DNA from 4 places in the Citrobacter sp. CRE-46 genome. Region 3 is predicted to be linked to each of the others. Evidence: predicted binding sites of a transcription regulator. Region 3 holds the regulator's gene; each other region holds the start of a gene.
What was found. The regulator CRP, encoded in region 3, controls carbon source genes, mostly activating them, when cyclic AMP is high. The targets are predictions, from matches to a motif close to ATGTGANNNNNNTCACAT.

Region 1 (4,186 bases), 520 kb from region 3:
TGATTTCGTTCATGGCAAAGATGACGTTGCCGGGCTGCACCAACGCCTGCCTGCCGACTGGCTGCTGTCAGCCGGTTTGGTAAACGGTCGTAACGTCTGGCGCGCCGATCTCAGCGAAAAATATGCGCAAATTAAAGACATCGTCGGGAAACGTGCTCTGTGGGTGGCTTCTTCCTGCTCTCTGCTGCACAGCCCAATCGATCTCAGTGTGGAAACCCGCCTTGATGCCGAAGTGAAGAGCTGGTTTGCCTTCGCGCTGCAAAAGTGCGGCGAGCTGGCGCTGCTGCGCGATGCCCTGAACAGCGGCGATACGGCGGCAATTGTGGAATGGAGCGCACCGATCCAGGCGCGTCGTCACTCTACCCGCGTACACAACGCCGCAGTGGAAAAACGTCTGGCGGCGATCACCGCGCAAGACAGCCAGCGCGCCAACGCTTACCCGGTTCGCGCCGAGGCGCAGCGTGCCCGCTTTAATCTACCGGCATGGCCGACCACTACGATCGGTTCATTCCCGCAAACCACCGAAATTCGCGGTCTGCGGCTGGATTTCAAAAAGGGCAACCTGGATGCTGGTCACTACCGCACCGGTATCGCCGAACATATAAAACAGGCGATCGTTGAACAGGAACGTCTGGGCCTCGATGTGCTGGTGCACGGTGAAGCCGAGCGTAATGACATGGTGGAATACTTTGGCGAGCATCTGGATGGTTTTGTCTTTACCCAGAACGGTTGGGTGCAGAGCTATGGTTCTCGCTGCGTGAAGCCGCCGGTGGTAATTGGCGACGTCAGCCGCCCGGAAGCGATCACCGTGGAGTGGGCGAAGTACGCGCAGTCGCTGACCGACAAGCCGGTAAAAGGTATGTTGACCGGTCCGGTGACCATTCTTTGCTGGTCATTCCCGCGTGAAGACGTGACGCGTGAAACCATCGCCAAGCAGATTGCGCTGGCGCTGCGTGATGAAGTGGCGGATCTGGAAGCGGCGGGTATCGGTATTATTCAGATTGATGAACCGGCGCTGCGCGAAGGTCTGCCGCTACGTCGCAGCGACTGGGCCGCGTATCTGGCGTGGGGGGTAGAAGCCTTCCGCATTAACGCGGCGGTGGCGAAGGATGAAACTCAGATCCACACCCACATGTGTTACTGCGAGTTCAACGACATCATGGATTCCATTGCGGCGCTGGACGCGGATGTGATCACCATTGAGACCTCACGCTCCGACATGGAGTTGCTGGAATCGTTTGAAGAGTTCGACTATCCGAATGAAATTGGGCCGGGTGTCTACGATATTCACTCGCCGAACGTCCCGAGCGTGGAGTGGATTGAGGCCCTGCTGAAGAAGGCGGAGCAGCGTATTCCGGCGGAGCGGCTGTGGGTGAACCCGGACTGCGGCCTGAAAACCCGAGGCTGGCCGGAAACCCGTGCCGCACTGGCGAATATGGTGAAGGCCGCGCAGAACTTGCGTCAGGCTTAAAAACAAAACGGAGGCTAACGCCTCCGTTTTGATGATCGGTTTACCTGGCGATACTTATTTCTTCTCGCCGTATTGCGCGAACCACTCCATCATTCTCTGCCAGCCATCTTTGGCGGACTCTTCGTGGTAGCTCGGGCGGTAATCGGCATTAAATGCATGCCCGGCATCGGGATAAACCACAATTTCCGCTTTTGCATTAGCGGCGCGTAGCGCCTGACGCATCGTTTCGACGGTAACCTGAGGAATACTGGTGTCCTGACCACCATAAAGCCCCAGAACAGGAGCGTTAAGATCGGTGGCGATATCAACGGGATGTTTCGGCGAGTTGAGGGTCTTATCGCCTACCAGTTTGCCATACCACGCTACCGCTGCTTTTAACTGCGGATTGTGCGCTGCATACAGCCAGGTGATGCGTCCACCCCAGCAAAAACCTGTGATCATTAATCGATGCGCGTCACCGCCGTTGCGGGAGGCCCAACTGGCGACGTGGTCCAGATCGGCTAGTACCTGAGCGTCAGGCACTTTGGCGACAAGGCCGCTGAGCAGCGTGGGGATATCGGCAAAGTCATTGGGATCGCCTTCGCGGAAATAGAGCTCTGGCGCGATAGCCAGATACCCTTCCAGGGCCAGACGGCGGCAAACGTCACGAATGTGTTCATGAATGCCAAAAATCTCCTGCACGACAATGACCACGGGCAGGGGGCCATCGGTCTGTTTTGGTCGTGCGTGATACGCTGGCATATCATCGCCTTGTGAAGGTATGGACGTTACACCGGCGATAATTGCGTTATCCGGTGTGTGAACCGTAGTAGACGTCGGTGGAGATACAGCAGGTGCAAAGCCAGATTGTCGTGTGGTCATGGTATTCTCCGTACCCTTAAATATTCAGCCAAAAAGCGCATTATTAACTATAGACATATGCAACGAACCACATTGCCTTAAACGGTCTATCTTTTGTGCAAGGCGTCCTTACATCACGTCATTTATGTGATGCGTATCACTATTTCATGGTAATCGAATGCAATTGATTTACATCATGGTGATGTCTGTCACGAAAATTTGTTTATGCCTTCGGTAAAGTGTGTTTTTGCTTCTTCTGACAAAACCGATTCACAGAGGAGTTTTTATGTCTAAGTCTGATGTTTTTCATCTCGGCCTCACTAAGAACGATTTACAAGGGGCCCAGCTCGCTATCGTCCCTGGCGACCCGGAGCGTGTGGAAAAGATCGCCGCGCTGATGGATAAGCCGGTTAAGCTGGCATCCCATCGCGAGTTCACGACCTGGCGTGCTGAGCTGGATGGTAAAGCCGTGATCGTTTGCTCTACCGGTATCGGCGGCCCGTCCACCTCTATTGCCGTAGAAGAACTGGCGCAACTGGGCATTCGTACCTTCCTGCGTATCGGTACGACTGGCGCAATTCAGCCGCACATCAATGTTGGCGACGTGCTGGTCACCACTGCGTCTGTCCGTCTGGATGGTGCAAGCCTGCACTTCGCGCCAATGGAATTCCCGGCCGTTGCCGACTTCGAGTGCACCACTGCGCTGGTGGAAGCGGCGAAATCTATCGGTGCGACTACCCACGTGGGCGTCACCGCGTCATCTGACACCTTCTACCCGGGCCAGGAGCGTTATGACACCTTCTCTGGTCGCGTAGTGAGTCGTTTCAAAGGCTCGATGGAAGAGTGGCAGTCCATGGGGGTCATGAACTACGAAATGGAATCCGCAACGTTGCTGACCATGTGTGCCAGCCAGGGCCTGCGTGCCGGTATGGTTGCTGGTGTTATCGTGAACCGTACTCAGCAAGAGATCCCCAATGCGGAAACGATGAAACAAACGGAAAGCCACGCGGTGAAAATCGTGGTGGAAGCTGCCCGCCGTTTACTGTAATTCTCACTTCTGTTCAAAAAGGCCGACGTGTTCGGCCTTTTTATTTTGCGTAGTGCCTCGCAGGAAATTCCTTTTAAACTGGACGTTTATACAGCACAATTCTATTTTGTGCGGGTAAGCCGTTGCTGTAAGGGGGCGTTGTGGATATTTCAATTATGATGAGTGCTGTGTTGGCGTTAGCCGCAGGGCTGCTGGTGGGGTGGCTGGCGACAAAAGCGCGGGCCGATCAGATCCGTGCCGACCTCATCGAAGAGCGACGTGAACTGGATATTGCGTTAAGCGCTGCCCGGCAACAACTCGCACAGGAAGCCCACTGGCGCGACGAGTGCGAGCTACTCAATAACGAATTACGCAGCCTGCACAGCATCAACACCTCTCTGGAAGCCGATCTCCGTGAAGTCACTACCCGGCTGGAAGCGACGCAGCAGCATGCGGAAGATAAAATCCGCCAGATGATCAACAGCGAACAGCGCCTGAGTGAACAGTTTGAAAACCTGGCGAACCGCATTTTTGAGCACAGCAACCGCCGCGTCGATGAGCAAAACCGCCAAAGCCTGAACAGCCTGCTGGCGCCGCTTCGTGAACAGCTGGACGGTTTTCGTCGTCAGGTTCAGGATAGCTTCGGCAAAGAGGCGCAGGAACGTCATACTCTGGCGCATGAAATTCGTAATCTTCAGCAACTGAACGCGCAGATGGCGCAGGAAGCGGTAAACCTGACGCGGGCGTTAAAAGGCGATAACAAAACGCAGGGCAACTGGGGGGAGGTGGTACTCACGCGGGTGCTTGAAGCCTCCGGTCTGCGTGAAGGTTATGAATACGAAACTCAG
Region 2 (4,186 bases), 2.2 Mb from region 3:
CCTGATGTGGGGGCGCTCCGGGTTGTCATTTACCGCGTTTACCTGGCAAATGGCGCCGCTCGCGGGTGCCATGATGTTGACGCTGGTGGTGCTGTGCTGGTTCAGTTTCCCGAACAAAGCATTGCACTATCATACCGGGACGCGCGCGCCGGCCTGGCAACCACGCCTGGTGTGGAGCTGTCTCGCGCTGTATATCATCTTTCTGACGGCGCTGGAGTTAAAACAAGAGCTGTGGGGTCTGGCGATTGTGGCGGCGGGGTTCATGGTTCTGGCGCGTCGCGTCATCCTCAGCGTGGACTGGACGCTGCTGCTGGTATTTATGGCGATGTTTATCGATGTGTATTTGCTGACGCAGCTACCGGCATTGCAGGGGATAACCCACCAGATTGGCACGCTCTCAGCGCCGGGTCTCTGGTTGACGGCCATTGGCCTGTCGCAGTTTATCAGTAATGTTCCCAGTACGATTTTGTTGCTGAACTACGTTCCGCCGACGCTGCTGTTGGCCTGGGCGGTTAATGTGGGTGGGTTTGGTCTGCTGCCGGGATCGCTGGCGAATCTTATCGCTTTACGCATGGCAAACGATCGACGGATCTGGTGGCGTTTTCATTGGTATTCGTTGCCGATGCTGATATGGGCGGCGCTGGTAGGGTATGTTTTGCTGCAGATGATGTAATTGATATGGTGTGCCGGATGGCGGCTGGCGCCTGATCCGGCCTACTGCGTTGGTAGGCCCGATAAGCGTAGCGCCATCGGGCATGTATAGCAGATTAGTTCAGACGAACCGGCATACCAGAACGGTTCTGTACCGCCTGCTCAACGACGGACTGATCGACATCAGACTGACCGGTGACGCTGGTAATGCTCTTGTTCAGCGTAATCGGTACGATTTCCCCGCCTTCAAACTGTGCTTCCGTGGTGGACAGCGGGTTGTGTACCTCGATGTAGCGGCTGCCGTCTGGTTCGGTAGTGGCTTTCACCGGCTCATCGATAAACTGTACGCGAGTGCCGACCGGCACATTTTCAAACAGGAATTTGATGTCGTCGTTACGCAGACGGACACAACCGTGGCTGACACGTAAACCAACGCCGAAGTTAGCATTGGTGCCGTGAATAGCATACAGACGGCCGATATACAGTGCGTACAGCCCCATCGGGTTATCCGGGCCTGCCGGAACCACGGCCGGCAGCGGTTCGCCCGCAGCGCGGTATTCCGCATGCATTTTCGCCGTTGGCGTCCAGGTTGGGCCCGCTTTCTTACGTTCTACTTTGGTGGTCCAGTTGATTGGCGTGTCTTTGCCTAACTGGCCGATACCGATCGGCAGAACGATAACGGTGTTGGTGCCTTTCGGGTAGTAGTACAGACGCATTTCAGCGCTGTTGATAACAATACCTTCATGCACGGTATCCGGCAGGATCAACTGCTGAGGAATGTTCAGTACGGTGCCGCCCTTCGGCAGGAAAGTATCCACGCCAGGGTTCGCTTCCAGCATGTTAGACAGACCCATCTGATATTCTGCCGCAAAATACTCCAGCGGTTGGGTATTGCCTTCAGGAATGGTGATGACCTGGTTTTGGCCAATCAAACGGCTACCATCGGTAGGCAGCGGGTACGTGACGGCTGAGGCAGTGTTGCAAAAACCAACTACCGCAAGTGCCGCCGCGAAAAGCGTTGTCAATTTCATATTCATCTTCATGTATGCGAGATTCAGTGCCAGGCAGGCGAGTGGGTTGAGATTTATGTAGTGTTGGGCACGCATTATATGTGCAATCTGAGCAACAAGGAATTCGGATGTGTACTAAATCACATTTTTTTCCTTTTGCTTTCACTTTCCCCCTTCAGCATGAAGGGGCGATCTTATCGTAGACTTATGGCATAATAAGCGGTTTGTCACATATTTCTTTCTCTTTCAGGATACGCCAGTGTTAGTTTCCAGCAACGTCACAATATAGTTTCAAAGCAACTAATTTTGCTGTGAATTTAGAGTTGGTTTGAAAGTGATGGTATTATGTTGATAAGACGAATATAAGGTTAGATCCTTCGATTAATTAGCTACAATTTTGAATATACGAAAGGAGCATTTCGTGGTTTTTGGGAATAGGCATCAACCTGATACGGAACCAGAAGAGCCTGTAAGTGTGGGGATACCAACAGCTGTTCCCAAGGGGAATTCTGGACGCAAATCATTCTCAAATCTTCGCAGAGAGCTAACTGATGAGGAGCTTAGCTCTGCTGCGGTACAACGAATGTTGCTTGATGAGATTGAAAGATTAGATGGTGAATGCAATGATTTGCGTGTGATTCGCGATAAGTTTCATACATCCGATAAACTTGTAGGAGTATTAGAAGAAAAATTCAAAACAAAAATTGCTTTGGAAATAATGCATGTGACATGTTTTCTAATTTCAGGCTCTGCCTTTGGATATGCCACTTCAAACTGGTCAACTCAGCCGACTGCCGCTGTGCTCGCGTTAGCTTTTGGTAGTGTGCTCACTGTCGGGGGGATAGCTGCAAAGGTGGTCAAGCCATGAAAGTTAATATTACAGCAATTCGCGAACCTGGAAACTTAGATAAGGAACGAATTGTCATTCGAGTTGACAGTTCATGCAATATTGGAGAGTTTATACTGCTACAAACGGGATTTGAGAATGAGTCGGTAAACACTGGTATTTACGAAACATTTTGGTTTCCGGATAAACCTGTTCGCGCTGGCGATCTTGTTGTCGTATATACAAAAGCAGGAAAAAGTAGTGAAAAGAAAAGTAATGATGCAACATCACATTTTTTCTATATAGGGAAAGCGATTCCTATTTGGAATAGAAATGAACAAAGCGCGGTACTTATGCATGCACCTGAGTGGCAAAGTTTTCAGGCTGTGCTTTAGTTTTTAAAAAGAAAATAATTAATGGGCGATTTTAATCGCCCGTATTGCCTGTGAATAACTTGAAGATTATTTACATTTTGCGTCTGTTTCCTGATTGAACAATTGATGTGATAATCTTTTCTTGCTTCTTGAGTTGTTCAGCAAACCAACGCTGATCAGTCACGTTTCCTTGTACGATTACACGAGCATCAATAGGCTGAGTCTTAGACTCGCTTTGATTATTCAAGAAGTCTTTCAAATCTCCGTTAGTTCTCTGATCAACGACTCTTTCACCACCATCAAGCAGCCATGTTCCTTCTCTTGGAATTTCAGAAATGCCATCGTGAGCCATACCAGTCATATTCACAGATTTCATGGACATAACTTGTCCTAAAACTTGCGCATAACTTGATGCGGCTAATGCGTATCCCAAAGGACCAGGATAAGTTGCCATTGCTTTAGTTGCAGATTGATATGCGTTTAACATACCATTTGCGATAGCTGTTCCTTTAGCTACTGCAAACGCAGCTTGAGCGGCTTTAGAGTTTTCACCCGAAATACCGGAAATAACACCAGCCATGCCTTGAGCAAAACCGTTATACATTCCCATTTTCGTTTGAATTTCCATCATAGCAATATTTTCAGACTGAACAGAATAAGCCTTGTCTAGTCGTCTTTTTTGCTCTAAAAATTGTTCATGCGACAAAAGTCCAGATTCGTACATTTTCTGATTCTGTTCTCTGAACCTTTCGAACTGTTGATTTAATGCTTCTTGCTCTAATGCCATTCTTTCTTCATCAGTTGCGAAACCAATTGAATTCAAGTTCTGCATATTCACCTGATTAGCATCGATCTCTTTAATTGCTTTCATCTTCTCTTGATGTGCAATTTGGAGATTCTCTAACTGTTCGTTGTATTGCTGTTCTGAAATCAAGTTCTGTTGACGTTTAATATCCAGTTCTTGCTTTTGAATATCGAACATTTGATTCATCGACTGAGTGATAATGCCAATGTCAGCAGGATTAGCCTTAAGACTGTCGGAGAATTCTTTTGACGAGTTAATCAATAGAGAATTACGACGTTCTAGGAATTGCTCCTGTGAGATTATCCCTTTGTCTCTTAGTTCTTGAAGCTTTGTTAGTGCTTGCTGAGTCTGATTAATCTGAGAAGCATATGAACGTCCTTCTTGAGCAATAACCGCAACGTCTAACTGTTTCAGAGATTCAACTGCCTGAGCACGATCAGCCATCATTTTGTCATAATCAGCTTTGGCTTTAGCCATTGCAGCTTTACGTTCCCTTTCGGCTTTATCAGCAGCAGATTTT
Region 3 (4,186 bases):
TTTCAGGCGCTTCGAGAATATTCACATCGCCCGAGCTTCCCGGTCCGTCATACTCCAGCCGCTGCTGACAGCGCTGGAGCGCAATTTCGCAGGACTCCAGATACCGCTGCGCCAAATCTGGCGTCAGCATCGTATGTTCCCTTGCCAGTGTGGTCATCGCGTTGATGTGTTCGACAATAAACTGGCTGTGCGTGACCCACAGTTTCATATCCGCCAGATAGTGCGCGTTGAATCCCGGCTCCTGCATTGCCTGATTCAGTGAGTTAAACAGCGTGTTATGCGCCTGGTTGACCCGCATGCGTTGATACGCCAGCGGCGTGGCCTGCGGATCGTTGCTGAGGATCAGGCGAATAGCCTCCTGGTCGGCTTCTAACGCATCGTGGGCGTTCTTACGCAACAGACCACTCTGCCACTGTGGCCACAGCCAGAGCGTGCCGCCAAAGGCGATTAAGCAGCCAATCACCGTGTCGACAAACCGCGGCACGATAAATTGTTCCCCGTTCAGCGTCAGCAGTTGCAGGGTGTACACCGCCGTAACCGTAAAGCCGACGGTGGCCCAGCCGTAGTTTTTGCGAATGATCAGATAGCTGCCTAATGTGATCAGCAACATGCCTGCCAGCGTGAAACCTTCCTGAATATGAAAGTGCAATGTGACGCCGGCAATCACCAGTCCGACGAGCGTACCCACCGAACGATGCAAAATACGCACTCGGGTCGCCCCATAGCCATTTTGCGTGACGAACAGGATCGTCATCAAAATCCAGTAAGGTTTAGGCAGATGTAAGGCGCTGCCCATCAGGCTGGCGATACTCAGCATGACGCTAATGCGCCCGGCGTTACGCAGCGCCGGGGATTTCAACGACAGATAGTTTTTCAGCGCCGGGATCAACGGCAACCGCCGCTGTTTGTCCGCCATCAAATCTCGGGCATACAGCGGGCGCTGGGTCCGTAGCACGCGGGCGATACGGCTGAAGTGCCAGTAGCAAAACTGTCCTACCGGATTATCCGGATGCTGGTTGGCGATTTTCTCCAGCGAGCCAATTTGCTTTTCCATTGAGAAACGGGTCGGTAAGCGGTGATACAAGATATCATCGGCCAGGACGCGCAGGCGGGCGGCGACGGTGCGCGCGTTCCAGCGAATCACCTGTTCCGCGTGGCTTCGCTCGACCAGCTTTTGCACCTCTTCCGGCTGATGCAGGCTAACTGAAATATGTTCCTGCAAATCGAGCGCTTCCTGAAAGGCACGCAACAGTCGCTTGTATTCATTATTGTGATGCGCCGACAGCATGTGCATTTGCTGGTAGCACTGGGTAATCAAATCCACCGCTTTTTGTTGACGAACCAGTAGCGGAGGCAGCGCTTTTTCTGGATCGGCATGCTGGGTCAGCAGACTGTACTTGGCCTCACAGTAATCGGCTAATTCGCGGTACAGCAGGCTAAGCGATTCACGCAGTGGCTGCTCACGCCACATCCAGAACCAGAACCAGTTGAACAGACCGTACCACAACGTACCCAGTGCATAGATCAGCAATGGCTCCCAGACGGGCATGTTCCCGGCAAGGCTTAGCGTGAAAATTGCCGCGATGAGTGAGGCTGGCAGCAGTCGCGCATGCAACGGGCTTAGCTCGGCGGTTACGCCAAGAATTAGCGTCAGGCCGGTGAGGATGAGCGGCAGTGGTATATCTTGCGCCAGCAGTAACTGCATGATCAGGCTGCAACCGGCAAACAGCGATGCGCCAATAACTAAACGTTTAAAAAAGCGTTTATGCGGGGTATCAAGACCGGCAATGTTGCAACAGGCAGGGACGAGGGAAAACAGAAGCCCCAGATGAAGCTGACCAATGATAAGACCGACAGCCACAGGTAAACACAGCACCAGCGTCTGCCGTAGTGCGTAGTTGATCTCGGGGTGATAAATCAGTCTTCGCCACATCGGAACAAACAAAAATGGCGCGCTACCGGGTAACGCGCCATTTCGATGGGATTAACGTGTGCCGTAAACGACAATGGTCTTACCGTGAGCGGAGATCAGGTTCTGATCTTCCAGCATCTTCAGAATACGACCAACGGTCTCACGGGAGCAGCCAACGATCTGGCCGATTTCCTGGCGGGTGATTTTAATCTGCATACCGTCCGGGTGAGTCATCGCGTCAGGCTGTTTTGCCAGATTCAGCAGAGTCTGGGCAATACGGCCGGTGACGTCGAGGAAGGCAAGGTTGCCTACTTTTTCAGACGTGACCTGCAGGCGACGAGCCATCTGAGAAGACAGGCGCATCAGAATATCCGGGTTGACCTGGATTAATTGGCGAAATTTTTTGTAGGAAATTTCAGCGACTTCACATGCGGTTTTGGCCCGTACCCAAGCGCTACGTTCCTGGCCTTCTTCGAAGAGGCCTAATTCACCAATAAAATCGCCCTGATTCAGATAAGAAAGGATCATTTCTTTCCCTTCTTCATCTTTGATCAGCACTGCCACTGAGCCTTTAACGATGTAATACAACGTTTCCGCTTTTTCACCCTGGTGAATCAGCGTGCTCTTCGATGGGTACTTATGAATATGGCAATGAGACAAGAACCATTCGAGAGTCGGGTCTGTTTGCGGTTTGCCAAGCACCATGCGCGGTTATCCTCTGTTATAAGCTGTCTCCAGAGCCAGAAAACGACGCTGCCTCTGGGTTTGCAAAAATGTGCTTCCCGCTACCTGGGAAGGGGGCTACTAAAAATATACTGCAGCCTGTAATGTGATGTCCTCTGCATACATGCAGTACGTCAATGTATTACTGTAGCATCCCGACTGTTTTAGCATAGCTTTCGCCGTGTGTCTCCTGGTGTCTCGCTTCAGCATGACGCAGGTCGCCTTCCGTTGCGAGAATTGTTATGTACGCGTAATCTGTCAGGAAAATTGAAACATTGGAGTTACGAAATATGCAAGCGCGTGTAAAGTGGGTTGAGGGGTTAACCTTCCTCGGTGAGTCCGCCTCTGGCCACCAAATTTTGATGGACGGTAACTCCGGTGATAAAGCGCCGAGCCCGATGGAAATGGTATTAATGGCTGCAGGCGGTTGTAGCGCGATCGATGTGGTGTCGATCCTGCAAAAAGGGCGTCAGGATGTGACCAACTGCGAAGTGAAGCTCACCTCTGAGCGCCGTGAAGAAGCGCCGCGTTTGTTTACCCACATTAATCTGCATTTCATCGTCACCGGCAACGATCTGAAAGAGGCGTCGGTCTCCCGCGCCGTCGATCTCTCGGCGGAAAAATATTGTTCCGTGGCATTGATGCTGGAAAAGGCGGTGAATATTACCCACTCCTATGAAGTGGTTGCTGCGTAATACGTGAAGCCGGATGGCAGCTTGGCCTTATCGGGCCTACAGGACGATACCGATTCGTAGGCCCGATAAGCGTAGCGCCGTCGGGCACATCCCGTACCTCACTCTATCTTTTTACCTTCCATCAGTCGCTGGACCAGCGGCAGCATAATCAATTCCATCGCCAGACCCATTTTGCCGCCAGGTACGACTAATGTATTGATGTGGGAAATGAATGAGCCTTGCAGCATGGCCAGAAGCCACGGAAAGTCGATCCCTTCCAGATTACGAAAATGAATGACCACAAAGCTTTCATCCAGCGACGGAATGCTCTTGGCAGCAAAGGGGTTTGAGGTATCGACGGTGGGTACGCGCTGAAAGTTAATGTGCGTACGGGAAAACTGCGGCGTGATGTAATTGATGTAATCGTCCATTGAGCGCACAACCGAGTCCATCACCGCTTCACGCGAGTGTCCACGCTCGCTGGTATCGCGGGTCAGTTTCTGGATCCATTCCAGGTTAACGATCGGCACTACGCCGACCAGAAGGTCGACATGCCGGGCCACATTTTGCTGTGGGGTGACGACGCCGCCGTGTAGCCCTTCATAGAACAGGACATCCGTCGGTTCAGGCAATGGCTGCCAGGGGGTAAACGTTCCCGGGACCTGGTTCCACGGTACGGCTTCATCGTAGGTGTGCAGATATTTACGCGACTGACCTTTTCCCGTCTGGCCGTATTCAATGAAGGTTTGTTCCAGCAGACCAAAGTCATTGGCTTCGGGCCCGAAATAACTGATATGTCGCCCGGCATCGCGCGCTTTGCGAATCGCCATATCCATTTCCGGACGGGTATAGCGATGAAAACTGTCACCTTCCACCT
Region 4 (4,186 bases), 2.3 Mb from region 3:
AACAGTTCATCATATTCCGGAGTACGCAGGAAGCGAACCATACGCAGTTTCATGACCAGGTGGTCAATCATTTCCTGAGCGTCTTGTTCAGTGATTTTGCCTGCTTTGATATCACGTTCGATGTATGCATCCAGGAAGGTGGATACGCGACCGAAGGACATTGCTGCGCCGTTCTGAGATTTAACCGCGGCCAGGTAGCCGAAGTAAGTCCACTGGATAGCTTCCTGAGCGTTGGTAGCCGGACCAGAGATATCGCAGCCATATTTCGCTGCCATTTCTTTGATCTGACCCAGCGCGCGGTGCTGTTCAGCGATTTCTTCACGCAGACGGATAGTCGCTTCCAGGTTTACGCCGTTTTCCAGGTCAGACTGCAGGGAAACAAACTGCGCGTATTTGTCTTTCATCAGGAAGTCGATACCGTACAGCGCAACGCGACGGTAGTCACCGATGATACGGCCACGGCCATACGCATCTGGCAGACCAGTCAGAACACCGGATTTACGGCAGTTCAGAATGTCTTTGGTATAAACATCGAATACGCCCTGGTTGTGGGTTTTACGGTATTCGGTGAAGATTTTTTTCAGCATCGGATCCAGTTCGCGATTGTACGCTTTGCAGGAACCTTCAACCATTTTGATGCCGCCGAACGGAATGATCGCACGTTTCAGCGGAGCTTCAGTCTGCAGACCAACAATTTTCTCCAGCGCTTTGTTGATGTAACCAGCGTCGTGAGAAGTGATGGTAGAAGCAACGGAGGTGTCAAAGTCAACAGGCGCGTGAGTGCGGTTTTCCTGTTTAACGCCTTCCATTACGCTGTCCCACAGCTTGGTGGTCGCGTCAGTAGCGCCAGCCAGGAAGGACTCGTCACCCTCATACGGAGTGTAGTTTTTCTGAATGAAGTCACGTACGTTTACTTCATTCTGCCAGTCACCTTTGGTAAAACCTTCCCAGGCTGTGGCTAACTTTTCATTAAGCTCGGACATGTAACACCTACCTTCTTAAGTGGATTTTTTATTTACTGCGTGTAATGGGCATCAACAGATTAATGATGATCGTTACCACGCAGGTAAATGACCCAGTATGTCAACCCGACCAACAAACCGCCGCCGATAATATTACCGATCGTAACCGGAATCAGGTTATCGGTGATGAAATTCATCACGGTCAGGTGAGAAAAATTCTCCGGAGAAGAACCGACAGCGGTCCAGAATTCCGGGGTGGCGAAATCGCGTATTACAATACCCATAGGGATCATAAACATGTTTGCGATACTGTGCTCAAAACCGCTGGCAACAAACATTGCGACCGGTAATACCATGATAAACGCTTTGTCCATCAGGCTGCGACCTGAGTAGCTCATCCATACGGCCAGACACACCATCAGGTTAGCCAGGATACCGAGGCTTACCGCTTCAACAAAAGTATGGTGTACTTTGTGGTCGGCTGTTTGCAGGACGTTGAGTCCCCACGCGCCGTTGGCGGTCATATACTCGCCGGAAAGCCACATAAGTAACACGAAGATCAGGGCGCCAATCAGGTTGCCGACATAAACGTTAAGCCAGTTTTTAGCCAACTGTCCCCAGGTAATACGACCACTGGCTTTAGCAACAACAATCAGTACGGTTGAGGTGAAGAGGTCTGCACCGCAGATAACACAAAGGATCAGCCCCAGGGAAAAGCAGATACCACCTATTAATTTTGCCATGCCAAAAGGCATGGTGCCGGTACCGGTTGTGGCGGTGATATAGAAAACAAAGGCAATTGAAATGAATACACCGGCAGTAATTGCCAGATAGAACGTCTTAAGCGGATGTTTCGTTGCTTTATAGACGCCTGCTTCTTCGGCAACTTTGGCCATTGCAGCAGGAAGTAAAAGATCAAAAGGGTTGTCAGCTTTCACACTAACTCTCTCTTTATTAAGTCGGCGACGAGATACTAACAAAGCATTATAGATGAGAATTTGATATAGATCATATCTCGCCTGGCTTATAGGCCCGCAAGACGCATGGTTTTTATGCGAATGCGGAGTAACTTATTGATTATCCATGTAAAAATAAATTTTAAAAATTATAAAGTGAGTTGAATTTTTTCTTTCAGCCTCCTGTTGGACGGTTAATTAATATGGAGTAATTGAGATAAAAGGCCACATTAATAAGCTAATTTTTTTAATATCAACTACTAATATTTAACCTTGTTTTTACATTTATTTTTTGATTTGACCAAAATAAAAAACAGGGCGCTTAAAGCGCCCCGTAATATAGCCCAGACAATACATTTAGCCTACTTAACGCAGGCTGTTTGGCACTATTTTGACCAGTGCGCTGCTTTCGCGCGCTGCAGTTTTTCATAGGCTTTCAGCAGAGACTGATGCGCCGGGAATGCGTGCAGATCGTTGTCTACTGGCTGAAGACCATAAAATGCGGCTTCACCACTCAATGCCGCACTTGCCGCTTCAACCGCATCGGCGCCGTACATGCGGACAAACGCGTTCAGATATTGCAGCGGCTGACGCTCCTCTTCCTGCGACAATAGCAGCAGCGTTTGCAGGCAACGGTAGTAGTTTGCACGTTCAGCGCTAAACACGGAGGCGTTGAATTCCATCGTCCATTCTGTCCATACCAGCGCTTGCTCCAGGTCACCACCGGCCAGCGCCAGCATCACTTTAAGCTCGCCAATGCGCAGGGTATACCAACCGTTATCTGCGCCGGTCGCCAGACCAAGCAGTTCGCGTACGCGGGTGAAGTCGTCAAAACCTTCTTCATCCAGTTGTTCGAGCAGATTGAGATAGTCTTCTTTATCCCACTCACTGCCTGGCAGAGAGAGGATCGTTTCGCGCAGATGCGTACCCATTGCGTTGTTGGCTAACCACAGATCTTCAGCCGGGTAGATGTCAGACATCCCCGGAACGATAATGCGGCAGGCGTATACCCCCAGATGTTCGTAGTCGGCGATATACACTTCTTTATCTTCAGCGTTGAAGATGGTCATCAGGGTGGCGAACTCTTCTTCCGTAGTGCCGGAGAAATTCCAGTCAACGAACGGATAATCAGCATCTTGCTTGAACAGATCCCAGGAGATCAGACCGCTGGAATCAATGAAGTGGGTTTCAAGGTTAGTGTGTTCAGACACTTCTTCATCGTCGAAGGTTGGCGGGGTGAAGACATCAAGATCTTTCAGACCACGACCCTGCAGCAGTTCGGTAACGGTACGCTCCAGCGCAACGCCGAAATCCGGGTGCGCGCCGAAGGACGCAAAGCAGGTACCGTTGGCCGGGTTGAACAGGACAACGCAAATCACCGGGTATTTGCCGCCCAGCGAGCCATCGTAGGCGAAAATCGGGAAACCTTCCGCTTCCAGTGTGGCGATGGACTCCACTACCGCCGGGTAACGCGCCATCACCTCGGCCGGGATTTCCGGCAGGCTGATGCTTTCCGCGATAATGCGGTTCTTCACATAACGTTCAAAGACTTCAGACAGGCCCTGAACGCGCGCTTCGTTAGGCGTGTTACCCGCAGACATACCGTTAGAAACGTACAGATTGCCGATAATATTCATCGGAATATAGACAGTCTGGTTATCAGACTGACGGGTAAACGGCAGGCCGCAGACGCCACGATCTTCATTTCCGGATTGCAGGTCGATAAGCATGCTTCCGGTCAATTCGTTTTCTGGATCGTAAAATGCGCGCAGACGCGCATCCAGCAGACCTTCCGGCACGTCATCGTCTTCCGTCAGCGGGAACCATTTTTCGTTTGGATAATGCACGAACGGGCCGTTGGCGATGGTTTCGCCCAGCCAGAAATCCGCAAAGAAGTAGTTCGTAGACAGACGCTCAAAATATTCGCCCAGCGCGGAGGCCAGCGCCGCTTTTTTCGTCGCACCTTTACCGTTGGTAAAGCACAGCGCGCATTCTTTGTCGCGAATATGCACAGACCAAACGTTAGGCACAGGGTTCAACCAGGAGGCTTCTTCAATCTGAAAACCAAGGTCGAGTAATTTTTGCTGGAAGCGAGCGATGGAGTCTTCCAGAGCGGCATCTTTGCCGGGAATAAATGTTTGCGTCATGAAAATCACTTTTGTCGTACGGAAAGCGCGCAATGATACGGGTTTTCAATGAACGGCGCTATCGCCGCCGGAGCCCAGGCGTAAATAAAACTATTGGCTATGCTTTCACACAGTCAACAAT

Region 1: a site for CRP is predicted at 2,457-2,474, ahead of udp (uridine phosphorylase). Genes of this name have one in related genera too.
Region 2: a site for CRP is predicted at 1,790-1,807, ahead of ldtB (L,D-transpeptidase). Genes of this name have one in related genera too.
Region 4: a site for CRP is predicted at 1,959-1,976, ahead of focA (formate transporter FocA). Genes of this name have one in related genera too.

Annotation. Positions count from the first base shown of each region.
Region 1 is NZ_CM184341.1:5,123,840-5,128,025, reverse strand. Features, by position in the region: gene metE (5-methyltetrahydropteroyltriglutamate--homocysteine S-methyltransferase) at 1-1,471, shown strand, start outside; gene AC534G_RS24840 (dienelactone hydrolase family protein) at 1,526-2,332, opposite strand; gene udp (uridine phosphorylase) at 2,598-3,359, shown strand; gene rmuC (DNA recombination protein RmuC) at 3,500-4,186, shown strand, end outside.
Region 2 is NZ_CM184341.1:3,442,198-3,446,383, reverse strand. Features, by position in the region: gene AC534G_RS16825 (anion transporter) at 1-673, shown strand, start outside; gene ldtB (L,D-transpeptidase) at 768-1,688, opposite strand; gene AC534G_RS16815 (hypothetical protein) at 2,083-2,529, shown strand; gene AC534G_RS16810 (hypothetical protein) at 2,526-2,882, shown strand; gene AC534G_RS16805 (SHOCT domain-containing protein) at 2,953-4,186, opposite strand, start outside.
Region 3 is NZ_CM184341.1:397,750-401,935, forward strand. Features, by position in the region: gene AC534G_RS01860 (YccS/YhfK family putative transporter) at 1-1,933, opposite strand, end outside; gene crp (cAMP-activated global transcriptional regulator CRP) at 1,985-2,617, opposite strand; gene AC534G_RS01870 (OsmC family protein) at 2,926-3,330, shown strand; gene AC534G_RS01875 (phosphoribulokinase) at 3,429-4,186, opposite strand, start outside.
Region 4 is NZ_CM184341.1:3,329,759-3,333,944, reverse strand. Features, by position in the region: gene pflB (formate C-acetyltransferase) at 1-983, opposite strand, end outside; gene focA (formate transporter FocA) at 1,043-1,900, opposite strand; gene ycaO (30S ribosomal protein S12 methylthiotransferase accessory factor YcaO) at 2,305-4,065, opposite strand.